2 regions of the Chelativorans sp. M5D2P16 genome follow, and region 1 is predicted to be linked to the other one. Evidence: riboswitches for the same ligand, from Rfam matches in the RefSeq annotation. Region 1 holds a riboswitch; the other holds the start of a gene.
What was found. A riboswitch is a leader RNA that binds a small molecule or an ion and turns the genes downstream of it on or off. The one in region 1 is predicted to bind S-adenosylmethionine.

Region 1 (14,120 bases):
GGGTGAACTCGACGTCCCAGGGCCTGGTGATGTCGAAGACGAACACGCCGCCGCCGGCGCGCTCGATGCCGACGAAGGCATAGGTGTGGCCCTCGATCTCGCCGATGACGACGGACTCCGGCTCGGGGCCCTTGGCGTCGGAGCGGTTGTCGAATTCGTCCGGATCGGCGTCGTTGGCATTGAAGAGTTCCGGCGTCAGCTGCGCCGTGATCTGCTCCAGCATGTCGCCGCTGTCGAAGACCTGGTTGCCGTCCTCGTCCCAGATCGAGAACGAGCGGGCGCCGTAGGCGTAAAGCTCGTCATAGTCGCCGTCGCCGTCCGTGTCTCCGTCGATGGTGGAGACCTCCAGACGGCCGAGGATGCCATCCTGCTGCAGGATGGCCGCGTTCGGGAAGGCATCGGTATCGAGCTCCAGATCATCGATGCGCTCTTCCTCGTCGCGCGAGTCGCCTTCGTTGGCGGTCACGTAATAGGTCTTGCCCCCAGCCTCGTAGGACGCGATCGCATCGGGCATGTAGAGCCCCTTCACCGGCTGGGTGCCAATGTCGATGGTGTCGCCATCCCGGTCGGAAGCGTCGAGACCGTTGCCGGGCTTGGAATGGTCCTTGGCGCCCAGCGGTTGGATCTCGGTCACCGTCGCCGTTTCGATGTCGACCACGGCAACCGCATTGGCCTCCTGCAGCGTCACGAACGCTTTCTTGCCGTTCTCGGAGATGGCGATATACTCGGGCTCGACGTCGTCCGACAGCACCTTGCCCTCGAAGATGCGCAGGCCCATTGCCTCGAGCGCCGCCTGCTGGGCATCGAACGCCGTGAAACCGGCGGTGGCGACCGTCGCCCCGGCGACACCGCCCGACAGATCGATGACGCTGATCGAGCCCTTCGGATCGAGGTCGCCGTCCGGCTCGCCCTCGTTGGCGACCAGCAGCTTGTTGCCGTCCGGCGTGAACACCAGCATGTCGGGCAGCGATCCCACCTTGACGGAGCCGAGGAAGTTGCCGTCCGCATCAAAGAAGCCGACGAGACCCGGATCGGTCGCCTGATCGGCCTCGATCGCCACTGCAACGATGCCGCCCGCCACCGCGACGCTGTTGGGGCCGCCGGTCGGCTGCCCGTTCACCGTGTTCACGTCGATGGCGCCGACCTTGGTGGGCGTTTTCGGATCGGAGATGTCGAGGATGTCGATTGTGCCCTGCTCGGCGTTGACGACGAACAGGCGCTGGGTCTGCGGATCGTGGGCGACGATCTCCGCCGCGCCTTCGCCGAGACCTGAATCATACGTGGCGATCGCGCTCAGCTCGATCGTGAAGTCGTCGTTCCGCCCGCGGCCCGGGCCGCGATCGTCATCGTCCCAGTCATGCCGATCATCATCGCCGCGACCATTCCCGCCCCCGCGATGATCGTCATTCCCATCGCGATCGCGTCCGCGGCCATGGCGATCATCGTCATTGCCCCAACGCCAGTTGTCGTGGTCCCAACGACCGTCGTCGTCACTCCGGCGGTGGTGTTCGCCGCGGTCGCGATGATCGTCGTCGCGGGCATGATCGCGTCCGCGTTCGCCGTTGCGGTCGTATTCGGAGGGAGCGTCGCTGCGGTAGGGATCGCCTTTGAAAAAGTCAACGTTGCCCCGGCCTCGGTAGGTGCCCTCGTATCCCATCAGAATCCCTCCTGCCTAATGCGTTCAGCTCAATGTGCTTCGCCGGCGAGACGTGTCATCCCACGCTGCATGCGCCCTCGACGGCGCCGGAAAAATTCGCTGACGGGCCATCCCCAACCCGTGAGCTGGCCCCGATGCCTCCCGCGGCCGGGCCAACAGTCCGGACGCTAGCAGCGGCCGGTGACGGTTCGTTAACCATTGAGTGACGGTACGATGAAGCCCGCCCATGCCGGCTTCGTCCCTGATGCCTTGGAACAGATGCCGCTGCTGGAGCCGATCGGCAGTATCCCGCCGCGATCAAATAGGGATCAGGGCATAGATTTCCGCCACCTCTTAATGAGGCCTTCGCACCGCTCGTGCGACCTACTCCTCAAAGCGAGACGTGGCGTCACGATCGCGGTCGTATCGTCTCGCGAGCGGAAACGGTGGCAACCATGACTCGCGACGGACGGTCCAGAGTTCGTAGGTTGGCATCAGCTGGTCAGGGATATCCAGGGATCCCAGGTTCACTTCGATTTCGTCGGCGGTGCGTGCGAAAACGGACGAGCCGCAGCGGGGACAGAAAAACCGCCCGGCGTAGTCGCGCGTTTCGCCATCGATCGTCACCGCATCCTGAGGGAACACCGCGGAAGCGTGAAAAAGGGCCCCGTGATGCTTGCGGCAGTCGAGACAGTGACAAAGGCCGACCCGGTATGGGAGCCCCGATGCCACGATTCGGACGTTGCCGCACAGGCAACCGCCGGTGAAACGGTCCATGCTGCGTCTCCTCCAGGATCAAGCATCGGAATGGCTACAATGATCAGCTCTGCCATTGCAATTGCCCGTTGCGGTCGGGCGGTGCGTTCAGGCGCTGATAGTCGCGGACACAGCGCCTCAGCCGACCAGGGTGAGGATCGCCAGTCCAGCGAGCGCGATCCGCGGCGCGCACAAGATCAGCAACGATCTGCTGCCGCTCGCACAGTTCCGCCACATCAATCCGCAAGGAAGAGCGACGTTGGCTTCGCGGCCTGGACCCTATCGCAACGACTGCGCCCGAGCGACAACGGTCCACAAGCCGCTCGACCGTGATCATGTGCGTCAGGATAGTGGGCCGGGCAGTGTGACGCCGTGCCGACATCGCCGCTATCGGTCACCACTCCGTGGACATGCGCCCGCGGCGGTGGCGGCACCGCCGTGGTGGGCAGGCCCTGGCGGAACAAATCCCGATGGACGACATTGCGTCATCGAGAGTCGGCGCACTGTGCGGACGTTCGAAGCAATGGAAAAGATACGCGAGACGGCATTCGTGTGCATCGGCCGCGCCGTCCTGTTCGGCGGGTTTGCGGTCGTCCTGGTGATGCTGAGCTTTTCCTTCGACATGGTGCTGGCGCTCTACGCCGGCGCCGTGCTCATGCTGGTGATGGCGGAGATCCTCATCCTCAAGGCGTTCGCCGCCCCATGGCAAAACCCGAAGAAGACGGAGGTCTGGGGCTGCCTGGACGAGCGCGCACGACCCGCGGCAGCGGCCGGCAGAAGGGCCTTCGCCGCGGTGCTGCGCGAGGTCTACGGTCGTTTCGCGCGAAACAGCTATGCCGTCGCGTGCTCGTTCTTTGCCGCCTCGCTCGTCCTGCGCGGGCTCGGAATGTGAGGATCAGGTCCGCTCGGCGGGCGCCTGGTCGGTGCTCTGCTCCTGCTGTTGCTCCTCCTCGAAACCGCGCACGACATCCATGAAGCGGCGGAAGAAGCGCTCCATCAGGCCGAGCGTGCGCTCGAACTCCTCTTCGCTGGGCAATCCCGTCGTCTCTTCACCGGCGCCGCCTTCCAGCGCTTCGACACGCGCCTCGAGCGCCGCGATCCGTTCACGGAGAGCCTCGATCCGCGGGTCGTCGGGCCGGCGCTCGTCGGCGGCCGGCGTGCACACGAACTCGCCCGAGCGCTCGCGGCAAAGCGCCATGGCGCCGGTGCGCGCGTCCATGCGCAAATAGCCGTTATCCGTCTTCTCCAGCACATAGCGCTCGCCGCCGGCGCCTGCCTCCTGGGCGGCGAGGATGCCGGGCGTAAGAAGGAAAAGTCCCGCCAGGGCGGCAGCCGTCACTCGCATCGGTTCTACTCCCAAGGAACGTCGATCCGTCATCGTCGCGCACGATTGCGCCGCAAATTGGATGGTGCAAAAGGCACCGCCCGCTTTGCGCACGCGCGATAATGGGACTATAGCGCGCTCATGGCAAAACTGATCTACAAAATCTGTCCGCAATCCTTGTGGCGGCAGGCCGAGCGCGAAGGCGTGCTTGCCGGGGCACCGGTGGACCTGGCCGATGGTTTCATCCACTTCTCCACCGGCGCCCAGGTGCGCGAGACGGCCGCGAAGCATTTTTCCGGGCAGGACGATCTCCTCCTCGTCGCGGTCGACGAAGAAAAACTCGGTAAAAAGCTGAGATACGAGATTTCGCGTGGGGGCCAGCCCTTTCCGCATCTTTACGCACCGCTGCCGCTCGGCGCCGTGCATTGGGTGAAGCCGCTGCCGCTTGACGCCGACGGGCGGCATGCATTTCCGCCGCTCGAACCATGAAGCGCCTCTTGGACCTCGCCGCGCGCCCTCTGCTCTTCAGGCTCGACCCGGAGCGGGCACACGGGCTTTCCATCGCCGCCCTGAAGTCCGGCGTTCGGCTTTCCGATCCGCCGCCGGTTTCGCGCAAGCTTTCCCTAACGCTGGCCGGACTCGACTTTCCCAATCCGCTGGGGGTCGCCGCCGGCTACGACAAGAACGCCGAGGTTCCCGACGCGCTGCTCAAGCTCGGCTTCGGTTTCGCCGAGTGCGGCACCATCACGCCGCGGCCGCAAGCGGGCAACCCGAAGCCACGCATCTTCCGCCTCGCCGAGGACGAGGCGGTGATCAACCGGCTGGGCTTCAACAACGAAGGCCATCAAAGCGCGCTGGCGCGACTGCTCGCGCGCGCCCCGCAGGGCGGCGTCGTCGGTGTCAACATCGGCGCCAACCGCGACAGCGCCGACCGCATGGCCGACTACGAGGAAGGCGTGCGCCTCTTCGCCGGGGTGGCGTCCTATCTGACCATCAACATCTCCTCGCCCAACACGGCCGGCCTGCGCGCCTTGCAGGACCGCGAAAGCCTCGCGGAGCTGCTCGAGCGGGTGATGCGGGCGCGCAACGCTCAGGCGGCGGGGCTCGACACAGGCACACCCGTCTTCCTGAAGATCGCCCCCGACCTATCCGATGAGGCCATGGCCGACATCTCCGCCGAAGTGCTGGACAAGCGGGTGGACGGGCTCATCGTCTCCAACACCACGCTTGCACGCGCCGGGCTGAAATCGGCGGCCGCGCACGAAACGGGCGGGCTTTCCGGCGCGCCGCTCTTCGAACGCTCGACCATCGTCCTGGCGCGGATGCGGAAGCTGATCGGCCCTTGGCTCCCCATCATCGGGGTCGGCGGCGTGCGCTCTGCGGAAACGGCGCTGGAGAAGATGCGGGCCGGTGCCGACCTGGTGCAGCTTTACACCGGCATGATCTATCAAGGGCCGGGGCTTGCCGCCCGCATCTTGCGCGGCCTGGACACCTATGCCGAGCGTGAGGGGCTCTCCTCCATCGCGGAGATCCGCGACAGCCGCGTGGAGGAATGGGCCGCACGGCGGCTCGACTGAAGCTTGGCGGAGGCCTTCAGCGGAAGGCCTCCCGCGCCCTTCTCGGCAGGATGGAGACGAGGGTGAGGCCGCGCGCGATCATGAAGATGTGCAGCGCCGCCCACAGGCCGGGATTGCCGAAGACCGCACCCAGCGAGAACAGGCACGCCACATAGACCGCCAGCGACAAGAGCATCATGTTGCGCATGTCGCGCGACCAGGTGGCGCCGATGAAGACACCGTCCATGGCGAAGGCGAGCACGCCGCTGACGGCGATGAAGGCGGCCCACGGCAGATAGGCGCCGGCGGCCGCGCGCACCTCCGGCGCCGTGGTCATCAGGTGGATGAAGGTCTCGCCGAAGAGCAGGAAAGTCGCCGTCGCCGCCACGGCGAGCGCAAAGCCCCAAAGCGTGCTGAGCCATACAGCCTTGCGGAAGGCCGGCGCGTGGCGCGCGCCGATGGCACGGCCGGCCAGCTGTTCGGCGGCGGTGGCAAAACCGTCGAGGAAATAGCCGGCGACGAGATAGAAATTCAGCAGAACCGCATTGGCGGCGAGCGTGACCGTGCCGAGCTGCGCACCCTGCCGGGTGAAGAGCGCGAAGGTGGCGAGCAGCGCAAAGGAACGGACCATGATATCGCGGTTGAGCGCGAGCATGTCCAGCATGCTGGACATGTCGAATATGCGCGAAAGGACCGGGCGCGGGCTCTCGCGAAAGCGCCGAAGCAGGATCACAAGACCGGCCGCCGCGCCGACGAGCTCGCCGCCGACGGTGCCCCAGGCCACGCCCTCAAGGCCCCAGCCGAGATGGAGACCGAGCAGAATCGACAGGACGATGTTTGAGCCGTTCAGGAAAACCTGCAGGATGAGGCCGATACCGCCCTCCCCGCGCCCCAGCACATAGCCGAGGATGGAGAAATTGATGAGGGTGAGGGGCGCGGCAAGCATGCGGATCTCGATATAAAGATGCATGGCGCGCGCCACCTCCGGTTCCGGATCGATGAACCGGACGCCGAGCCAGGCGATCGCCGCCGTCAGGAGGATGAGTGCGACGCCGACGCCCGCGGCCACGGCGAGGGAGCGCAGGAGAATCGCCTGCTCCTCCTGCACGTCGCCGCGCCCGTGCGCCTGCGCGACCAGCCCGGTCGTGCTCGACCGCAAGGAATTGAAGGTGTTGAAGACGACGTCGAAGACGATCGCGCCGGCCGCCAACCCGCCGAGCAGTGCCGCATCGCCCAATTGCCCGACGACGGCCGTATCGACGATGCCGAGGAGCGGCGTCGTCAGATAGGCGAGCGTCATCGGAACGGCGATGGCGAGAACGAGCCTGTTCGTCACCTCGAAGGGGCGGCCGCGCCGCGTATGCAAGGTCGCCTGGTCCACTGCCTCTCCCGAATCTGTCATGCGACGGCATGAGGGCCTGCTTCGCGCCGGCTTGCAAGATGCTCACGGCACCTTTGCAATGAGCCAGGAAGCCGCCCAAAGCAGTGTGCGCTCACATTCGTTCGCTTGGCTGCTCTATCTGTTTGTTTTCGCCGCATTCGTGCCATGCCAAGTGATTCCCACTTGGCTGCAAAATGGTCTAGCGCCGATAGCTCAGCAGCCGCAGGACGAGGAATGCCGGCACGACGATGACCGCGCCGAGGACGATGTAGCCGAAGAAGTTTCCGAGCGCGGCAAAGCCCATATTCCAGATGCGCAGGACCATGTCCCGCAACGCATCGAAAATATCCCAGGGAGACCAGTGAAACGCGCTCATGAGGAAGCCGACGATGAAGGAGACCACCAGGAGCTTCACGATCACGCGCAGCGGGCTGTCGCCCAGGAATCTTGTCAGTGCCGACACGGCCTTCACCTTCGACTGCTCTTTCAACCCGTGCATATTGATCGCGCGCCGACAGCGCAAGCCTGCGGACGCGAACCGGAACGGCAGCGGACGGGCGCAACCGTTAACGGCCCTTTATGCGAAATCTTAGGATTTTCCGCACTACGACCGCAGGAGAGCGAAGGGTCAGGTCATGCGTGCTGCGGTTTTGTTTCTGTTGCTGGTGCTTGCGGGCTGTGCCAGCACACCCGACAACATCAACAACGCCTGCTCCGTCTTCCAGCAGAGGGATGGCTGGTTCAACGACTGGTACAGCGCCGCCAAGCGCACCGAGCGCACCTACGGGGTTCCCGTTCCCGTGCTCATGGCGACGATCCGCGTGGAATCGGGCTTCAAGGCCAATGCGCGCCCGCCGCGCAAGAAGCTGCTGGGCTTCATCCCGTGGAAACGGCCATCGAGCGCCTATGGCTACTCCCAGGCTCTCGACGGCACCTGGGCGGAGTACAAGCGTGCAACCGGGAAACCGATGGCGACACGCCGCAGCTTCGCCGACGCCGTCGACTTCGTCGGCTGGTACCATTACCGCAGCAACCAGAAAAACGGCATCGCGCTCAACGACACCTACAATCTCTACCTGGCCTACTATGCCGGCCATGGCGGCTACGCCCGAGGCAACTTCGGTTCCGGCACCAGAAGGGCGGCACAAAAGGCGGCGGCCATGGCCGACTCCTACGCGCGCCAGATCCGTTCCTGCGGATTGTAAGGACGGCGGACAGCCCCGGATCACCGCTTAACAGGCATAACGCCCGGACCACGGCAGCAGTTCGCCCTTGTTGCCTGGCACCCGCCGGCATAGAATGGCGTCGTCGCGCATTTTTTAAGCGGCGTCAGATAAGTTATACAGCGCAGGTTTTCAAAGATGAATCGTATTGCCACGTTGATTTCGGCCGGTACGGCCATGCTTCTTCTCATGTCACCCGCCCCGGCGCAGGATGTCGTCCAGGCCGGCAGTGCATGGTACGCCGCCGGCGAGGCCGCGCTCGCGGCCAAGATGGCCGAGCAGCCCAACACCGGGCGGGCGCGGAACGTCATTCTTTTCATCGCCGACGGCATGGGAGTGGGCACGAACTATGCCATTCGCCTGTTCGAGGGACAGCGAAAGGGCAAGCTCGGCGAGGAGCACATCCTGCACCACGAGGGCTTCCCGTACACGGCCCTGGTCCCGGCGCAACCGTGGTCACCGACGCATCCTCCCTTGAAAGCGTCGGCGCTACCCCGCTCCTCGGCCTCTTTACCGACAGCCACATGAATTTCGAGGAGGACCGCCCCGACAGCGAGCCTTCACTGGCGCAGATGACCGAAGCCGCGATCACCCGCCTCAAGGACGACGAGGAGGGTTTCTATCTCATGGTCGAAGGCGGGCGCGTCGACCAGGCCAACCACGCCGGCAACGCCCATCGCGCACTCAAGGATGGCGAGGCCTTCGCCGAGGCCGTCGCCATAGCCGACCGGATGACCGACGATGCCGACACGCTGATCATCGTCACCGCCGATCACGACCACGGCATCTCCTTCAACGGATATTGTGGCCGCGGCACGCCGATCACCGGCCTGTGCATGGGCATCGCCTCGGGCCAGGTGGAACATACGGGAGAGCCGGAACTGGCGGCCGACGGGAAGCCCTATACGGTGATCGGCTACCTCAACGGTGCCGGTTCTGTGCTCACCGAACAGGCCGACCACGCCTATTTCGGCACCCGCGCGGTGCTTTCCCAGGAGGAAGCGGTCGATCCCGACTTCCACCAGCAGGCGCTGATTCCCATGGAGGCCGAAACCCATTCGGGCGCCGACGTGGCCGCCTGGTCGAAAGGCCCATGGGCGCATCTCATGGCCGGCTCGGTCGAGCAGAATTTCATCTTTCACGTGATGAACCGCGCCATGAACGCCGAATAGGCCTTCGCTGCGCCGGGCGGGGGCGCCCGGCAGTTTCTTCCCGCCGCCCCTTTGCGCTTCGGCGAAGGCCGGAAGCGGGGCGGCGGGAACGGCAACGGCACGTCTTGAATCGAATTGACGAAGGCGGACAGATTCGGCTACCAAGACCGGCACTGCGGGTATGATGTAATGGTAGCCTGTCAGCTTCCCAAGCTGAACGCGCGGGTTCGATTCCCGCTACCCGCTCCAAGTCCCTGACAACCCCGATCTCCCGCACTTCCCTCCCCGCAGGTTGGTGCGCGGAAGCAATCACGTCCCTTCCCCGGCAGGAACGCGCTACAGCGACGCCAAACAGCATTGTTGCAGTTGCTTTTCATATATTTTTAGGTGTCTTCAACTATTCACCTCTATCTGTGATAGTAAACTGTTGAGCTTGAGAAGACACGATGTCCTCCGTTCGGTATCCCAATTTCGACACGCTCAGGCTTGTCGCGGCTTCTTCCGTCGTGTTCTCCCATGCATTCCTGATCGCCACCGGATCGGAGGAAACCGAGCCGCTGCACGGAACCGGACTGGTCGCCGGCGTCTACGGCGTCTTCATCTTCTTCATTCTCAGCGGTTTTCTGGTGACAGAAAGCGCGAAGCGCTCGGCAGGGCTCGCCGACTATTTCCGAAAGCGCTTCTTGAGGATCGCACCGGCTCTGGCCGTGGCACGCTTCTCCTCGTCTATGTGATCTGCCCGCCTTTCGCGACCGACGGCGCGGTAGCATTCGTACTGGACCCGGAAATCCTGAGCCGGGCAATGCAGGTGATCTTCCTGCACACCGACAACCTGTATTTCACCAATGTCGCGTTCTACTCGCCGTCCGGCGAGGAGGACTATCTGCCGGGCATCGCCAACGGGGTGGCCTGGACGATCCGGCTGGAAGTGATCGGCTACGCCCTGATCGCGGTATTGATGGTGATGTCACTCTTGAACGGACGGCGGCAGATCATCGCTCTCCTGATCGCCTGCGGTGTGATCGGGCTTTCGGTCGCCTACGGCAAGACCGTCTCCGTCGAATGGCTCGGCGCACTGCTGTTCGTCCTTCCGTCGCTGTGCTGCGGCATCATCATGAATTGGGTGGTACAGTTTCACAAACCGCGGGGATGGATCGCCGCGCTGTTTGCACTCGGATTTGTCCCGGCCGTCCATTTCCAGGTCCTGCCGGAGACCTTCTGCTATCTCGCGGCGTATCCGCTCATCTGGCTCGGTGCTGTCGAGTTCAAACCGTTTACCTGGCTCAGGACCCGGAGCGACATTTCGTATGGCGTCTATCTCTACGGCTGGCCGGTCACGCAGGTCATCCGGGCGTTCGTCGGAGACGGATTGTCGGGCTATGAGATGACGGCTCTGGCGCTGCCGGCGACGGCGCTCCTCGCCTATCTTTCCTGGCACCTGGTGGAAAAGCCGGCTCTGCGGCTGAAAACGGCGGCACCGATGGCGCAGGCTCAGCCGCTCCAAACCTCTTGATGCCCTTCTTCGCCTGAGAGGGATGCGACCGCCCTCAAGATGCAGGGCGGCACCAGACTGCCTGAAGGGGCGGGCGGACCGGCCGCCCTTTCTCGCCCGTGACGTTGATCCGGCTTGACGCGAGCGCGATCACGTACCACCTGTGCGCAGTCCCACAACAAGCGACGATGCCGCCCGTGACCGCGCTCAGAGAATTTATCGAATCCCGCCGTTTCGAGGCGGCGATCACCGTCCTCATCGTCATCAACGCCATCACGCTCGGGCTGGAGACCTCGCCCACGGCCGTGGAAGCCGCCGGGCCCCTTCTCCTGGCGATCGACCGCTTCATCCTCGGCGTCTTCGTAGTCGAGCTCTCGGTCAAGATGGCCGTCTACCGGCAGCGCTTCTTCCACGATCCCTGGCGCATCTTCGACCTTTTCGTGGTGGGCATCGCGCTCGTTCCGGCGACCGGCAACCTGTCGGTGCTCCGGGCCTTGCGCATCCTGCGCGTGCTGCGGCTCGTCAGCATCGTGCCGTCGCTCAGGCGCGTCGTCGGCGGCCTGGTGGCTGCGCTACCGGGCATGGGCTCGATCATGCTCCTGCTCGGTCTCGTCTACTACGTCTTCTCGGTGATGGCGACGAAGCTCTTCGGTGCGGCCTTCCCCGACTGGTTCGGCACGATCGGACGCTCGGCCTATTCGCTCTTCCAGATCATGACACTGGAAAGCTGGTCCATGGGTATCGTGCGGCCGGTGATGGAGGTTTTTCCGTGGGCCTGGCTTTTCTTCATCCCCTTCATCGTCTCGACCACCTTCACCGTGCTCAACTTGTTCATCGGCATCATCGTCTCGGCCATGCAGGCCGAGCACGACGCCGAGGCCTCGGCCGAGCGCAGCGCGCTGCAGGAGGAGCAGGAGGCGATCCTGCATGAGGTCCGGGCGCTGCGCGAAGAGGTGCGGGCACTCAGCAAGGAGAGGCAGTCGTAAACTCAGCCCGGAAGGAAGTGCTTTGAAAGCTTCAGCGCCTGGCCCTGGTAGTGGGATTTGAGTCCGGTGCCGTAAAGCGTTTCCGGGAGCGTACTCATGCGCTCATAGACCAGCCGGCCGACGATCTGGCCGTGCTCGAGGATGAAGGGCACCTCGTGGCTGCGCACCTCAAGCACGGCGCGGCTGCCCGTACCGCCGGCGGCGGAATGGCCGAAACCGGGATCGAAGAAGCCGGCGTAGTGGACGCGGAACTCCCCCACCAGCGGGTCGAAGGGCGTCATCTCCGCGGCATAGGCCGGCGGCACATGGACGGCTTCGCGCGAGACGAGGATGTAGAACTCGTCCGGGTCGAGCACGAGGTCGTTCGTGCCGTGATTGTAAAGCGGCTCCCAGAATTCCGGCACCGCGTAGGCCGCCTTGCGGTCGACGTCGACAAGGCCCGTGTGATGCTTGGCGCGGTAGCCGATCAGGCCACCGTCGGCGCCGCGCAGGTCGATCGAAAGGGCGATGCCGCCGCCCGAGATGTTGGGCCTTTCGGAGGCCACCAGCGTCTCGCGCTCGTGCAGCGCGGCGAGATCGTCCTCGGTGAGCAGCGCATTGCCCCTGCGGAAGCGTATCTGCGAAAGGCGCGAGCCGGGGCGCACGACGATCGGGAAGGTCCGCGGGCTGACCTCGAGATAGAGCGGGCCGGAATAGCCGGCGGCGATCTTGTCGAACTCCTGGCCGTTGTCCGTCATGACGCGGGTGAAGATGTCGAGCCGGCCGGTCGAGCTCTTCGGGTTGGCCGAGGCCGATATGTCATCGGGAAGCGCCAGGTGCTCCATCAAGGGCACGATGTAGACGCAGCCAACCTCCAGCACCGCGCCCTCTTCGAGCCGGAACTGGTGCAGCTTCAGCCGCTCCAGCTTGTCGGCCACGCGGTGGCCGGGGCCGGGCAGGAAGCTGGCGCGCACACGATAGGCAACCTCTCCCAGGCGCAGGTCGAGGCTTGCCGGCTGGATCTGGTCCGTATCGAGCGGGCGCGCGGCGGCAAGTGCGCCGTCCTTGAACAGCGCGGCGATCTCGCTATCCGGCAGAATGCCCGTCATGGCCACGCGAAACTCCATCAAAAGCTTGACCGGGGAGGTTTACTGCGCCATGCGCTTGACGCAAGGACATGCTGCGCCTAAAGAGGCTTTATCCCGTGGTGATTTGGCCGGTCGGCTTGCAGCCACGTAAAAAAAGTCGCTAAAAGGCCGCGCTCGATGCTCACCGGCACGCGCCTTTCGCGGCCGGTTTTATTTTGAGCAGAGACCATGACCGACGACAACAACGACGACTGGAAACCGCAGACCGCGCTGGTGCACGGTGGCGCGCTGCGCTCGCATTTCGGTGAAACCTCCGAGGCCCTCTACCTCACCCAGGGCTTCCTCTACGACAGCGCGGAAGCGGCGGAAGCGCGCTTCAAGGGGGAGGAACCGGGCTTCATCTATTCGCGCTATGCCAACCCCACGGTGGACATGTTCGAAAAGCGCATGTGCGCGCTGGAGGGGGCGGAGGACGCGCGTGCGACGGCCTCCGGCATGGCGGCCGTCTCGGCGGCGCTGCTGTGCTCGCTGAAGGCGGGCGACCACGTGGTCGCCGCGCGCGCGTTGTTCGGCTCCTGCCGGTGGGTGGTGGAGACGCTGATGCCGCGCTACGGCATCGAGACGACGCTGGTGGACGGGGCCTCGCTCGAAGCGTGGGAAAGTGCCGTTCGCACCAACACCAAGCTGTTCTTCCTGGAAAGCCCGACCAACCCGACTCTGGAAGTCTGCGATATCGCCGCGATCGCGCAGCTTGCCGACAGCATCGGCGCGCGGCTGGTGGTCGACAACGTCTTCGCCACACCGCTCCTGCAAAAGCCGCTGGAACTGGGCGCGCATGTGGTGGTCTATTCGGCCACCAAGCACATCGACGGGCAGGGGCGATGTCTCGGCGGCGTGGTGCTCTCCGACAAGGACTGGATCGACGAGCATCTGCACGATTATTTCCGCCACACGGGCCCCAGCCTCTCCCCCTTCAATGCCTGGACGCTGCTGAAAGGCCTGGAGACCCTGCCGCTCAGGGTGCGCCAGCAGATGGAGAGCGCTTCCCGCGTGGCCGATTACCTGGCCGAACATCCGAAGGTGCCGCGCGTGATCTATCCCGGCCGCAGCGACCATCCGCAGGCCGGGATCGTCGCGCGGCAGATGAAGGGCGGCTCGACGCTCGTCTGCTTCGACGTCGAGGGCGGCAAGCAGGCCGCGTACGCGGTCGAGAACGCGCTGAAGATCATCGGCATCTCCAACAATCTGGGCGATGCCAAGAGCCTGATCACCCATCCCGCCACCACCACGCACAAGAACCTTTCCGAGGAGGCGCAGGCGGAGGCGGGTATCAAGCCGGGAACGCTGCGTCTGTCGCTGGGGCTGGAAGACACGGGCGACCTATTGGCCGATCTCGACCGGGCGCTTTCACGCGTGTAGCCAGTCGGTTACCGGAACGCGCGCGCCGCCAGCACGATGCGGGCGACGGCGGTGTATAGGGTGATCACGGCGAAGGTCCAGGCGATGACCGGAAACCAGGCGGGCCAGAGGCAGGCGAGCACGAAGGCG
Region 2 (14,120 bases), on a different contig from region 1:
GGACGAGGAGGAAATTGCCGATGCTGGGGGTGACACGCAGCCCGAGCTTCGTCAGTTCTTCGTTGAGCCAGGCCCGCCACGCCTCGTTGTGGGCGGCGGCACGCTCCACATGGGCGCGATCGCGGATGGCGGCCGCTCCCGCGGCGATGGCCAGCGCATTCACGTTGAAGGGGCCGCGCACCCGGTTCACCGCGTCGACCACATGCGCCGGCGCATACATCCAGCCGATGCGCAGGCCGGCCAGGCCGTAGATCTTCGAGAAGGTGCGCGTCATCACCACGTTTTCGAAGGACGACACCAATTCGATGCCCGCTTCGTAGTCGTTGCGGCGCACATATTCCGCATAGGCCGCGTCGAGCACCAGAAGCACGTGCCCCGGCAGCCCCGCATGCAGGCGGCGGACTTCCTCGACAGGCAGGTAGGTGCCGGTGGGATTGTTGGGATTGGCGAGGAAGACGATCCTCGTGCGCTCGGTCATCGCCGCGAGGATCGCGTCGACGTCGGCGCGCTCGTCCTTCTCCTTCACCACCACCGGCGTGGCGCCGGCCGCCAGGATCTGGATCCGGTAGACGAGAAAGCCGTGCTCGGTGAAGATCCCTTCGTCGCCCGGTTTCAGGTAAGTCTGGGCGAGGAGACCCAGAAGCTCGTCCGAGCCGTTGGAACACAGGATGTTGCCCGGGTTGAGGCCGTGCACCTCTGCAATCGCCTCGCGCAGCCTGGCGGCGGCCCCGTCGGGGTAGGCTTCCAGATGGCCGCTTGCCGCCTGGACCGCCTCGAGAGCGGCCGGCGAGGGACCGAGCGGCGTCTCGTTGGAGGAGAGTTTCCACACCTTGGCTGCGCCGGGCGCGCTTTCGCGGCCGGGAACATAGGCGGCGATGTCCATGATGCCGGGCTTGGGCTGCGGACGGTTGGGCGAATGCATCGGAATGGGTCCCATAAAGTCGAGGCCGCCTGCTTTAGCTCATGTCTTCCATTGACGCAAAGGGCCTCCCGTCTTAAAAGAACGTCCGCTCGTGGTGATTTGGCCGGTCGGCTTGCAGCCACGTAAAACAAGTCGCTAAAAGGCCGAGCGATGTAAAATCCGCTGAGACCGGCCGCGATTTCGCTGCCGGTCTTTTTTGTTTTTGGAGCCTGCACCAATGCCGATCAAAATCCCCGACCAGCTTCCCGCCCGCGATGTGCTTGCGCGCGAGGGCGTGGCCGTCATGGACGAGCAGACGGCGTTGCGCCAGGACATCCGCCCCCTGCAGATCGGGCTTTTGAACCTGATGCCCAACAAGATCCGCACCGAAGCGCAGTTTGCCCGCCTGATCGGGGCCAGCCCCCTTCAGGTGGAACTGACGCTGGTGCGCATCGGCAATCACCGAGCCAAGAACACCCCCGAGGACCACCTCATCACCTTCTACCAGACCTGGGAGGAAGTGGCGGCGCGCAAGTTCGACGGTTTCATCGTCACCGGTGCGCCGGTCGAACTTCTGCCCTTCGAGGACGTTACCTATTGGGAGGAGTTGACGCGCATCTTCGATTGGACGGCCACCAACGTGCATTCCTCCTTCTTCATCTGCTGGGGGGCGATGGCGGCTGCCTGGCATTTCCACCGCATTCCGAAACACACGCTGGAGAAGAAGGCGTTCGGTGTCTTCCGTCACCGCAATCACGCGCCGGCCTCGCCCTACCTCGCCGGCTTCTCCGACGATTTCGCCATCCCCGTCTCCCGCTGGACCGAAGTCCGTACCGCCGACATTCCGCCCGATTCGGGCCTTGAGGTGCTGATGGAATCGGACAGGACCGGGCCCTGCCTGGTCACGGAAGCGATCGGCAACCGCCTCTATATGTTCAACCACATCGAATACGACTCCACCTCGCTCAAGGAGGAGTACGACAGGGATATCGCCGCCGGCGTGCCGATGCAGGTGCCGCACGACTATTATCCCGACGACGATCCAAGCCGCAGGCCGCTCAACCGCTGGCGCTCGCACGCCCATTTGCTCTTCGGCAACTGGATCAACCAAGTCTATCAGACCACCGCCTATGACCTGGAGAAGATCGGCCGGTCCTGATGGCGATCTAGCAGGAGGCTGTGCCGACCGGTCTTGCTATCCGCCGAGCAGGGTCCGTGCCTCCTCGGCGAGCCTGCGCGTCAGATCCTGAGCGGGCATCGGCGTTCCCAAGGCCGCCGCCTGACCTGCCCACAGGGGCGAAAAGTCTCCGGAGCCGGTGCCTTCCGCCGCCTTGCGCAGCGGCATGACGGCGGCGGTGGCGAGGGGAAAGGCGGGCGCATCGGGGCTCATCGGCCCGACTTCGCGGACGATGCGGTTGATGAGTCCGCGCGCCGGGCGGCCGGTGAAGACGTTCGTCAGCACCGTGCGGTCGTCGCGCGCAGCGGCGAGCGCTTCGCGATGCACCGGCGCGGTCAGCGCTTCCGGGCACCTGAGGTAGGCCGTGCCGACCTGCACGGCGGCGGCGCCGAGCATGAATGCGGCGGCCACCCCGCGCGCGTCTGCGATGCCGCCGGCGGCGATTACGGGCACGGAGACGGCGTCGACCACCTGGGGAACCAGCGCCATGGTGCCGGGCTGGGTCGAAACGTCCTCTTCCAGAAAGACGCCCCGGTGACCGCCGGCCTCCGCGCCCTGGGCGATGATGGCGTCGCATCCCCGGTCGGCGAGCCAGCGCGCTTCGGCGACCGTCGTTGCAGAGGCGATGACCTTGGCGCCCGTCGCGCGCACGCGGTCGAGAAGCGGCCCGTCCGGCAAACCGAAATGGAAGCTGACGACCTCCGGGCGGTGTTCCTCGACCACGGCGCAGGCTTCCGCGTTGAACGGATTGCGGCCGGGGCCGGAAGGGACGGTTTCCGCTTCGAGACCGAGGGCAGCATAGTACGGCGCGAGCCGGGCCCGCCAGGCGGCTTCGCGCGCCGCGTCCGGCGCCGGCTGACTGTGGCAGAAGAAATTGAGATTGATGGGCCTGTCGGTGCGCTGGCGGATAATGCCGAGTTCGGTGTGGATCTGCTCGGGGCTCAGCATGGCGCAGGGCAGCGCGCCGAGGCCACCGGCCTCGCTCACCGCGATGGCAAGTTCCGACCCGCCGGAACCGGCCATGGGCGCGAGGAGAACCGGTCGTTCGATGCCGAAAAGGTCAAGGATGCGGCGGTCGCGCCACATGTCACACTCCATTCTCTCGCCTGGCGTTGCGGAAGGCCCTTCCGGCACCGAACCCCGTTGCCCCTTGCGGTGTCAGGACCGGCACGAGCACCCGGCGCGACCGGCGCGCCATGGCCGGAATGCCCTGCTGGAGCCGCTTTTCCGCCTCGACCACCAGGACGCCCGCAAAAAGCGGCCAGAAGCGCCGGCCCGCGCGCTCCAGCCATTGGTGCAGCTTCATGATCCAGCGCCGCCTGGCAGGCGGAAAGTGCAGGGTGTCGGCCCAGGCGCCGGGGGTGAAGTTCGCCTCCCGGAGCGCCTCGACCAGCTGGCTGCGCGAATAGGGGCGTCCGGTGCCGAAGGGCGTATGCTCGAAGCGCGCCCACAGGCCGCGCCGGTTCGGCACGACGATGACGAGGCGGCCGCCCGGCGCCAGGACGCGCCAGAGCTCCAGAAGCGTTTGGCGCGGGTTTTCCGTGTGTTCGAACGCGTGGACGAGGAGTATGCGGTCGACCGAGGAGTCGGGCAGCGGCAACTCTTCCTCGAAGACAAGGGCAGTCGCCGAGGCCTTGCCCGGCGGCCAGTGCACGGCGCCCTGGCGTGCGGGCATGAAAGCGAAGACGCGTTCGGCATCGGCGCCGAATCGGTCGAGCCACGGTACGGCGTAGCCGAGCCCGACCAGACGCTCCTCGGGCAGCTTGATCCAGATGGAGGAGAGCGCCATGGCGATGGAACGCTCGGCGAGCCGCCCGAGCAGGCTGGCGTAGAATGCCCTTAGGTCGACGATATCGCCGTTCATGAAGAGCACGGTACGTCCCCTTCGCGCCTGCCGCAAGATGTTTTCAGGTGGGTGACAAGGGCCTCGCACGGTCCTATCGTTCCGGCAGAACGGAGGTTCCCATGACGCTCGAAATCGAACAATTCATGTGCCGCAGCGACAATTTCGGCATTCTCGCCCGCGATACCGAAACCGGGGAGACGGCGCTGATCGACGCGCCGGAGGAGCAGCCGATCCTGGAGGCCGTGGAGCGGACCGGCTGGACGCCGACAATGATCCTGACCACACACCACCACCAGGACCACGTGGCGGCCAATCTGGCGCTGAAGAAGCGTTTCGGGCTCACCATTGTCGGTCCGGCGGCCGAGGCTGACCGGATCCCGGGCATCGACCGCACGGTGAAGGAGGGGGATACGGTGCGTGTCGGCCGGCAGGCTGCCCGCGTTATCGAGACGCCGGGGCATACGGCCGGTCATGTGAGCTATCATTTCGCCGATGCGGGGATCGCCTTCACGGCCGACACGCTCTTCGCCCTCGGCTGTGGCCGGCTGTTCGAGGGCACGCCCGCGGACATGCTGCGATCGCTGAAGAAGATCGCCGTGTTGCCGCTAGAGACGGTGATCTATTGCGGGCACGAATATACCCAGGCCAATGCGCGGTTCGCCCTGACGGTCGATCCGACGAACTCCGCCCTGAAGGAGCGGGCCAAGGGGGTCGACACGCTGCGGCAGGAGGGCAAGCCGACGCTGCCCACCACCCTTAAGCAGGAGATGGCGACGAATCCGTTCCTGCGCTGGCACGATCCCGTCATCCGCCGCAACCTGGGTATGGAAGACGCCTCCGACGAGGCGGTGTTCGCGGAAATCCGTAAGCGCAAGGACGTCGCTTGAGGAGAAGCGGGCGGCAGGCCGCCCTCGTCCTTCGACAGGCTCAGGATGAGGGCCGGCGTTTGCGCTCATTCGCGTATGTCGAAGCTTAAAGCAGGCTGGCTTGCCTTCCCCTCATCCTGAGCTTGTCGAAGGGCGAGGGGAAGGCCGCACCATCGTTCCCAGGATGACAACAGCGGATCAGATAGCAGCGTCACCTGCTACTGCCGGTTTGCGCCGCAGCATGTTCTTCGCCGCCAGTGCCGCGCCGCCGGTGATCAAGAGGCAGGCGGCGAGGATGTTGGCGGTGGGCTCGGCCTGGCCGGCGGCGATCAGGATGAGGGTCGACAGGAGCGGGGCGGCGTAGCTCGAGGCACCGAGCACCTGGATGTTGCCGTGCTTGACGCCGTGGTCCCAGGCGTAGAAGGCGGCACCCACGGGCAGGAGCCCGAGGCCGAGGACGGCGAGCCACTCGCCGGTGCCGGCCGGCCAGACGGTCTGCTCCAGTGCCAGATGGCAGAGTGCGGAAAGGACGGCCGCGGCGGCGCAGAACCAGGTGACGATGCTGGTCGGCACGGCCTGGAAACGGCGGGACAGAAGCGAATAACCGGACCAGAAGAGGGCGCAGCCGCCGGCGGCCGCATACCCCACCGTATAGCGGCTGTCGAAGGCGAAGCCGCCTCCCTTGGTGATGATGAGGAATGTGCCGAAGAGGCCGAGAAAGGCACCGGCGACATGGTGCCAGCCGAGCCGTTCGCCTGGCATGAGGGCCGAGCCCAGGACGATGAGCAGCGGCCAGAGATAGGCGATCAGGCTCGCCTCCACGGCCGGCGCGTTGCGCAGGGCGGTGAAGTAGAGGAAGTGGTAGCCGAAGAGCCCGCCGATGCCGACCAGCCAGACCGATGGGGGAACGGATCCGCGCTGGCGGAAGGTGGGGAAGAAGCTCTGGGCGAGAAGACCGATCACCGTGCCCACGGCAAAGGACATGGCAGAAAGCTGAAAGGGCGGAACCTGGCCCGAAGCGGCGGTGAAAAGCGCCAGCAGCGCCCACATGGCAACGGCGGAAAAGCCGATCAGGGTGGCGCGCGCCATGTTCCCTCCGTTGAAATCAGATGCGACGCGCCTTGATGTGCACCGTTCCGATCTTGGTGGCAATAGTGGCTTCGACGGGTGAATAGAGATTGCGGCCTTCCACCGGCCCGAACCCGACAAAGATGCGGGACCTGTCGCGCAGATACCGGATCGAGGAACGGTCTTTCCTGTATCCGGAAACGGGCACGAAACGCGCCCGGCATGTGACGGTGGCATCCCGGAAACCGTTCCTGTCGCCGGCGGGCTCGAGAACGAGGTCGGTGCGCATCTCCCCGTCATAGACCCTGATCCTGCGCCGACAGACTTCCGACGCGTCCCTGGCCGGCAGGAGCAGGGCGGAAAGCGGATCGGCGACGCCTGCCAGGTGCTCCCGTTCCACCGGCACCCAGTCGTCGCCGCGCTTCTTCGGCTCCGGCCGGTTCTCCGTCGCCGCCACCCGGCCGTTTTCGAAGCGGATCGCCGTTTTCTTCTTTTCCTCGCCGCTCTCATAGGCGAGCGTATAGGCATGCGGGCGGCTTGCATCGGGACCCAGCCAGCCGTTCACCGTCACCGTGCCGTCGGTGCGGTCGAAGATGCGTGCGATGCCGGCGCTGGCGAAACGGCCGGCGATGGCAAAGCCCTGGCCTTCGAAGCGGCTCTCGATGACCGCACGGCCGATCGGCAGCCCGAAAAGGGAGGCATCGTAGCGCACGCGGTAGGATTCCGCCGCCGCCGGGGAGAGGCCGGCGTTGGCAGCCGAGGCAAGAGCGACGGCAAGCGCAAGCGGTCGGAACCGGACCATGGCCTCACCTCCGGGCGGCAGCCTTCTCGCCGCCGCTTCTCAGCCGAAGGCAAAGCGTTAAATCAGGCGGATGTGTGGAGGGGCGCGGCGCAGCTTGACCGCAAGGACAAATGTCTTTATGTGAACGGCAAATTTCCACGAGGCCGCCTGAGATCTACTGCGCGCCGTTCCGTTCGGGTGCGGCGAGTGGTTCGGCCCGAAAGATAAGGTAAGAAAAAGATGTCCCGTGCTTGCGAACTGACCGGCAAGGCCGTGATGAGCGGCAACAATGTGAGCCACGCCAACAACAAGACCCGTCGTCGCTTCCTGCCCAACCTGTGCGATGTCACCTTGATGTCCGAGACGCTCGGCCAGAATTTCCGTCTGCGCGTTTCAGCGGCGGCGCTGCGCACGGTGGAGCATCGCGGCGGTCTCGACGCCTTTCTCATGAAGGCGAAGTCGAACGAATTGTCCCAGCGCGCGCGTCTTCTGAAGAAGCAGGTCGCCAAGAAGCTCGCCGAGCAGGCGAGCGCCTGAGACCTCCCGTGCGCGGCGGTCACCGGGCCGCCGCACTGGTTCCATCACCCAGGTTAAAAAAATGAACCGTTTCCTTGCAGTCTGGCCTTTCGTGGCCGCCATGGCGGTGATCGTCGCCGCCTCGAACGTGCTTGTCCAGTTCCCGTTCGCCCATTTCGGTCTCGGTGACATCCTCACCTGGGGTGCGTTCACCTATCCGATCGCCTTTCTCGTCAACGACCTGACGAACCGCCGCTTCGGGCCGCAGGCCGCACGCCGCGTGGTGGTGGTGGGCTTCGTCATGGCGATGGTGCTGTCGGTCTGGCTGGCCAGCCCGCGCATCGCGCTCGCCTCGGGGTCGGCCTTTCTCCTGGCGCAGCTGCTCGACATTTCCATTTTCGACCGCCTGCGCCGCAGCGCCTGGTGGCGGGCGCCGCTGATCTCGACGGTCATTGGCTCCACGCTCGACACCGTCATCTTCTTCTCGCTCGCCTTTGCCGCCGTCTTCTCCTTCCTCGATACGGGGCTGGGACGCGAGGACGGCTCGCTCGCCTTTGCCGTCCCGCTGTTCGGCTCGGACATGGACGTGCCGCTGTGGGTTTCGCTGGCGCTGGGCGACCTGGTCGTGAAGCTCCTGGTCGGCCTGGCGATGCTCGTGCCCTACGGTGCGCTGATCACGGTGCTGCGGCCGGCCGAGGCCGTGCGGTAAAAGCCCTCCTCGATCCCGGACCGGCAGGTGGTGCCTGCCTTCATTCCTCGAGGAGACGGAATTCCAGGTAGAGGTTGCGCTGCAGGATGGAATGGTTGTCGTCGGACATCAGCGACACCATGACCGCGCCGTCCGCGCGCTGCCAGACATCGAGCGCTTCCATATTGTCGATCTGGTAGGCCATGTCGGCCTCGAGGAGGACCGGTCCGTCGGCAAGGCTGTCGGGACGGATCCCGTCGGCGCGAATCCGTCTGATGCGCATCGCGACGCCGCTCGCCAGGGAAAAGCGCCGCTCCAGGAGCAAAAGGTCGCCATCGGGCAGGAAAGCGCCGTCGGTGATGTCGAAATCGTCATGCCGCGCAATCGCGAAGATGCCCTTCAGCGGCCCCTCGAGAATGGCGGCGAAGACGTTGCGTCGGCCGTCGAGGCTGCGCTCGGTAACTGCGATGCGCGCGCCGGCGAGCGCGCTTTCCTCCGGCGCGTAGGCGATGGTCTCGAAGCCGCGATTGGTGCGCAGCTCCCGGGCAGGAACCAGGAAGTCCAGTTCGCCGACGGCCGGGCCCATGCGTCCCGGCGCGAGGCGGAAAGTGGCGAGGCGGTGCTCGCGTTCGAAACCGGCGGTCACCTCTTCGCCGCTGACGGCAATGGCCTCCGCGTCGGTGGTCGACTTGTCGCCGGTCAAGGAGCCGTCCGGGTCGCGGATGGGCTCCATCGTGAAATCGGCGACCCCGGCCGGCCGGCCATCGGGGCCGTGGCGCAGCGTGCCGAAGAACCAGAAGCCGCTGTCGGCGACGCCGATGAAGTGGCCGCCGGGGGTGAGAAAACGGAATGACGACAGGCTTCCGAAATTGCGGCCAGGTGACGTCATCTCCAGACCGCCGACGAACTCCAGCGGCCCGAATTGCCTGTCCGGGGAGCCGATGCGGAACGCGGTGATTGGGCGGGAAACGATCTCGTAGGTTTCGGCGGACTCTTCTTCCTCCGCCTGGGTGGGCGGAGCCAGCAGGAAGCCCAGGAAGAGCAGCAGACTGGCTGACCGGAGGATGGCCGTCGCTCGCACGGCCTGTCAGCCCGCCCGGCGCAGCCGGCCTTGCCGGCCGCGACCGCTTCCCTCTTCCTCGAAGAGAGAGGCGAGCTGTTCCGTCATGGCACCGGCCAGTTCTTCCGCATCGACGATGGTCACGGCCCGGCGGTAGTAGCGCGTGACGTCGTGGCCGATGCCGATGGCCAGAAGCTCGACGGGAGAGCGCGTTTCGACGAGATCGATGACGCCGCGCAGATGGCGCTCGAGATAGTTGCCCGGGTTGACCGACAGCGTGGAATCGTCGACCGGCGCGCCGTCTGAGATCATCATCAGGATCTTGCGCTGTTCCGAACGGGCGATCAGGCGCTGGTGCGCCCACAGGAGGGCCTCGCCGTCGATGTTCTCCTTCAAGAGCCCCTCGCGCATCATCAGGCCGAGATTGCGCCTCGCGCGGCGCCAGGGGGCGTCGGCGGACTTGTACACGATGTGGCGCAGATCGTTGAGTCGGCCGGGGCTTACGGGCTTGCCTTCCTTAAGCCACATCTCCCGCGCCTGCCCGCCCTTCCAGGCGCGGGTGGTGAAGCCGAGGATCTCCACGCGCACGCCGCAACGCTCCAGCGTGCGTGCCAGGATGTCGGCGCAGGTGGCGGCGACGGAAATCGGCCGCCCGCGCATGGAGCCGGAATTGTCGAGCAGCAGCGTGACGACGGTGTCGCGGAAATTGGTGTCGCGCTCCTGCTTGAAGGAGAGCGGCTGCATCGGGTCGATGATAAGGCGGGGCAGGCGCGCCGTGTCGAGCACGCCTTCCTCCAGATCGAAATCCCAGGAACGGTTCTGCTGCGCCATCAGACGACGCTGCAGGCGGTTGGCCAGGCGGCCGACGACGCCCTGGAGGTTGGCGAGCTGCTTGTCCAGAAAGGCGCGCAGCCGGTTCAATTCCTCCTCGTCGCAAAGGTCTTCCGCACTCACCACCTCGTCGAAGGTGGCGGTGTAGACATGGTAGTCGATATCGTGCAGGCCCTGGTCGAAGGGGCTCTCCGGTCGGCGTGCCTCGCCCGGCGTCTCGGTATCGAGGTCCTCCTGCTCGGAGACCTCCTCGGCGGTCGTGGCGGCGGCGTCGCTTTCGCCCGCCTCGTTCTCGTCACCGGCCTCGTCGGCATCGTCGGCCTGGCTGCGTTCGCCCTCCGATTCGTCCTCGCCGCCGTCCTCGGAAGACTCCTCGCCCTGCGGCTGGTCGCCGTCTTCCTCGTTTTCCTCCGCCTGTTCCTCCTCCTCGTATTCCTCGCCCAGCTCGATGGAGCCGAGCAGATCGCGCACCGTGCGGGCAAAGGCGTCCTGATCTTCGATATTGGGCAGAAGGGCTTCGAGATCGGTGCCGGCCTTTTCCTCCACCCACGCACGCCACAGATCGACCACCCGCTCCGCGCTTTCCGGCGCGGCACGGCCCGTCAGCTTCTCGCGCACCATGAGGGCGATCGCTTCTTCGAGCGGAGCGTCGGCCCTGTCGCTGACCTCGGAGAGGTTGGCGCGAGCGAACTTGTCCTCCAGCATGGCGGCGAGATTATCGGAAACACCCTGCATGGAGCGGGCGCCGATGGCTTCCACGCGCGCCTGCTCCACGGCGTCGAAGATGGCGCGGGCCTGCTGGCCATGCGGGGCCAGGCGGCTATGCAGGCGCACATCGTGGCAGGCGTGGCGCAGGGCCATGGAATCGCCCAGGCCGCGGGTCACCTGAAGGGCTTCGGCGGTGGGCTTTCGCGACGGCTCCGGCAGGCGCACGCGGTTTCCCGCCAGCGCCGGCTTGTCCTTGGAGAAGGTGACCTCGAGCTCGTGATTCCCGGCGATGGCGCGCACGCAACTCGTCACCGCCCGCTTGAACGGATCGAGCGGTGCCTCGTAGGGCTGGCCTGGTTTGCGGTTCGTCTGGCTCACGGTCGTCCTTGGTCCTCAGCGGGAGCGCCCGTCGACCTGCGCGGGCTCAAGATCGTCGAGGTCGACGCCTTCAAGGCAGCGCAGGTTGACCGCAACCATCTTCGTTCCGTCGGGCATCGCACCTCGGGCGAAGGATTCCATGCCGCAGAGGGAGCAGAAAAGATGCCGGATCTGCCCGGTGTTGAACCGGTACTCGGTCAGCTTTTCCTCACCTCGTTCCAGCGTCAACGCTTCGGCCGGGGTGAAGGCGAGTATGCTGCCGCGCTGCGTACAATAGGAGCAGTTGCAGGTGATCGGGTTCGACACGTCGACATCGACATCGAAACGCACCGCCCCACAATGGCATCCGCCCTGATACTGCATCGCTTCTTCCTCAGCTCAGCACCACGTTGGCCGCCGATTCGGGCAGTTCCTCGCCGAACGCGCGCTGGTAGAACTCGGCCACGATGGCGCGTTCCAATTCATCGCACTTGTTGAGAAAGGTGAGCCGGAAGGCAAAGCCGACATCACCGAAGATCTCGGCGTTCTCGGCCCACATGATGACGGTTCGCGGACTCATGACCGTGGAGAGATCCCCGTTCATGAAGGCCGAGCGCGTCATGTCGGCCACGCGCACCATGCGGGCGACGATCTCGCGGCCCTTCTCGTTCTGGTAATGCTTGGCCTTCGCCTGGACGATGGAGACTTCCTCGTCATGGGGCAGATAATTGAGCGTGGTGACGATGGACCAGCGGTCCATCTGCGCCTGGTTGATCTGCTGCGTGCCGTGGTAGAGCCCAGTCGTGTCGCCGAGACCGACGGTATTTGCCGTGGCAAACAGGCGGAAGGAGGGGTGCGGGCGAATGACGCGGCTCTGGTCGAGCAGCGTCAGGCGACCCGAAGATTCCAGCACGCGCTGGATGACGAACATCACGTCCGGACGGCCGGCGTCGTATTCGTCGAAGACGAGCGCAACATTGTGCTGGTAGGCCCAGGGCAGGATACCGTCGCGGAATTCGGTGACCTGCATGCCCTCCTTGACGACGATGGCGTCCTTGCCGACGAGGTCGATACGGCTCACATGGCTGTCGAGATTGATGCGCACGCAGGGCCAGTTGAGACGCGCGGCCACCTGCTCGATGTGGGTGGATTTGCCCGTGCCGTGGTAACCGGCGACCATGACGCGGCGGTTGTAGGCGAAGCCGGCCAGGATCGCGAGCGTCGTCTGCTTGTCGAACAGATAGTCCGGATCGATGTCGGGCACATGGTTGTCGGCCACGGTGTAGGCGGGAACGACCATGTCGGAATCGAAGCCGAAGGTCTCCTTCACCGAGACGGTGGTATCGGGCAAATTGGCGATGTCGCGGTCGATCTTGTTCATCATACCTCCAGCGTGCGGCGGACCTCGTCCGCGCCGCTTGTCTTCAAACCGTGGGCCTCTTAACAGAGACCGGGACTAACAGAAACCCGCCTGCTTGAGGAGCCTGTAGGCCTGTAGCACGTCGCGCAGGCGGGCCTCGGAGCCCCTGTCGCCACCATTGGCATCGGGGTGGTGACGCTTCACCAGTGTTTTATAGCGCGCCTTTATGTCGGCGCCAGTCGCATTCGCGTCCAGGCCCAGCGTTTCGAATGCCTTGGCCTCAAGGGGGCGCAGCGGCTTGCGCGCCGGTTTGCGGGGCTTGGCGTCCGCACCCCCGAACAGATTGAAGGGGTCGCCGAGGCGGCGGTAATACGCCGCATGGCCGGAACGGAAGGGGGCAAAGTCCGCCGCCGCCTGGCCGGTCCCGGCCGAGCCGACTTTCCAGGTGGGGCGATGGCCGGTCATCGCCTCCTTCTGGAAGCGGGCGATCTCGGTATCCTTCAAGCCGGAAAAATAATTGTAGTTCTTGTTGTACTGCCGCACGTGCTCGAAGCAGAAGCGGAAATACTCGCCCTCCCTGTGCCGGCCCACGGGAGCGCGGTGCAGGCCCGGCTCCTCACAGCCGTCCCACTGGCAGCGCGGCGCGTGCGCATCGGTCTCCGGCTTGGCGTCCGGGCGGATGCGTATCTTCTCGAAATATTTCGAGTTCGGCTTCATACCTAACCTGAATCGGCAAATCAGATGGGATTATGGCGGTTGCTCGCCGCGAAACAAGAATTGACATTTCGTCGCCGATGGACCTAGCGGAAGCTTAATCGTCGCGGGGAACACTCCCCATATGGTGTCAGGAGCCTCAATTGTCCATCGAATCCGCCATCGAAGCCAAGCTGAAAGACCGGTTTTCTCCCGAACGACTGGAGATCATCAACGAAAGCCACCTGCATGCCGGCCATCACCACACGGCGGCCGGCCAGGAGGAAACCTTCGACGGCACGGGCGAGACGCATTTTCGCGTGCGCATCGTCAGCCCGGCCTTCGCTGGCATGAGCCGCGTGGAGCGCCATCGGGCCGTCAACGACGCTCTGGCCGAAGAACTGAAGGGCGCCGTCCACGCGCTGGCGATCGAGCCCGCCGCGCCGGGCGAGAAGACGCGGTGGTAAAGGGATGACCGCCGGAGTGAGGCGGGACATGCCTATTGTACCTTGCCGCCCGTCGTCGTCTCCTCCACCGCGGGCCTGATGCGCAGGCGGGTGATGCGGTTCTTCTCGCGCTTCATGACGATGAATCGCTTGCCGAAGAAAGTGAAGGCCTGGCGTTCCTCGGGGATGGTCTGGGTCTCGTGGATCACCAGGCCGGCAATCGTGGTGGCCTCGTCGTCCGGCAGGTCCCAGTCGAGCGCGCGGTTGAGGTCGCGGATGGGCACGGAACCCTCGACGACGATGGAGCCGTCGGCTTCCTGTCTCACCCCCTGCATTTCCACGTCGTGCTCGTCGGCGATCTCGCCGACGATCTCCTCGATGATGTCCTCGAGCGTGACCAGCCCTTCCACCTCGCCATACTCGTCGACGACGATGGCGATGTGCGCCTTGCGGCGCAGGAAGGCGTTGAGCTGATCCTGAAGCGTGGTGGTGTCGGGCACGAACCACGGCTTCGAAGCGACCTTCATGATGTCGATGCGCGAGGCGTCGTTGTTCAGGTCGTGGAGGGCGCGCAGAAGGTCCTTGGCGTGCACCACGCCGACGATGTTCTCCATCGTGCCACGCCACAGCGGCAGGCGCGTATAGGGGCTGCGCAGGATCTCCGCCACGACCGTTTCCGGCGGATCGTCGGCATTGATCGAGCGCATGTTGGTGCGGTGGATCATGACGTCGGAGACCTCCAGTTCGTGAAGGTCGAGAAGCCCGCCGACGCGGTCGCGGTCCTGCTTGACCACCGCACCCTCGCGGTGCAGCACCTCGACG

Region 2: linked by a shared signal. The riboswitch ahead of metA (homoserine O-acetyltransferase MetA) and the one ahead of SIN08_RS07520 (O-succinylhomoserine sulfhydrylase) in region 1 are both predicted to bind S-adenosylmethionine.

The regions. Positions count from the first base shown of each region.
Region 1 covers NZ_JAXQNM010000013.1:37,255-51,374, forward strand. Annotated here, with positions in the region: gene SIN08_RS07440 (choice-of-anchor I family protein) at 1-1,657, opposite strand, end outside; gene SIN08_RS07445 (GFA family protein) at 2,021-2,413, opposite strand; gene SIN08_RS07450 (hypothetical protein) at 2,916-3,284, shown strand; gene SIN08_RS07455 (hypothetical protein) at 3,288-3,737, opposite strand; gene SIN08_RS07460 (DUF952 domain-containing protein) at 3,858-4,205, shown strand; gene SIN08_RS07465 (quinone-dependent dihydroorotate dehydrogenase) at 4,202-5,293, shown strand; gene SIN08_RS07470 (MATE family efflux transporter) at 5,310-6,674, opposite strand; gene SIN08_RS07475 (DUF6460 domain-containing protein) at 6,853-7,116, opposite strand; gene SIN08_RS07480 (transglycosylase SLT domain-containing protein) at 7,289-7,858, shown strand; gene SIN08_RS07485 (alkaline phosphatase) at 8,015-8,404, shown strand; gene SIN08_RS07490 (alkaline phosphatase) at 8,329-9,048, shown strand; tRNA gene SIN08_RS07495 (tRNA-Gly) at 9,203-9,276, shown strand; gene SIN08_RS07500 (acyltransferase family protein) at 9,474-9,761, shown strand; gene SIN08_RS07505 (acyltransferase family protein) at 9,830-10,540, shown strand; gene SIN08_RS07510 (ion transporter) at 10,717-11,505, shown strand; gene SIN08_RS07515 (2'-deoxycytidine 5'-triphosphate deaminase) at 11,508-12,599, opposite strand; SAM riboswitch at 12,679-12,756, shown strand; gene SIN08_RS07520 (O-succinylhomoserine sulfhydrylase) at 12,801-13,991, shown strand; gene SIN08_RS07525 (CDP-alcohol phosphatidyltransferase family protein) at 14,000-14,120, opposite strand, start outside.
Region 2 covers NZ_JAXQNM010000038.1:19,900-34,019, reverse strand. Annotated here, with positions in the region: gene hisC (histidinol-phosphate transaminase) at 1-922, opposite strand, end outside; SAM riboswitch at 1,004-1,081, shown strand; gene metA (homoserine O-acetyltransferase MetA) at 1,140-2,060, shown strand; gene SIN08_RS17860 (nitronate monooxygenase family protein) at 2,097-3,164, opposite strand; gene SIN08_RS17855 (class I SAM-dependent methyltransferase) at 3,166-3,942, opposite strand; gene gloB (hydroxyacylglutathione hydrolase) at 4,044-4,811, shown strand; gene SIN08_RS17845 (DMT family transporter) at 4,989-5,879, opposite strand; gene SIN08_RS17840 (DUF3108 domain-containing protein) at 5,896-6,660, opposite strand; gene rpmB (50S ribosomal protein L28) at 6,880-7,176, shown strand; gene SIN08_RS17830 (queuosine precursor transporter) at 7,238-7,864, shown strand; gene SIN08_RS17825 (esterase-like activity of phytase family protein) at 7,905-8,924, opposite strand; gene cobT (cobaltochelatase subunit CobT) at 8,931-10,820, opposite strand; gene SIN08_RS17815 (GFA family protein) at 10,836-11,183, opposite strand; gene cobS (cobaltochelatase subunit CobS) at 11,194-12,180, opposite strand; gene SIN08_RS17805 (J domain-containing protein) at 12,256-12,876, opposite strand; gene SIN08_RS17800 (BolA family protein) at 13,017-13,319, shown strand; gene SIN08_RS17795 (HlyC/CorC family transporter) at 13,352-14,120, opposite strand, start outside.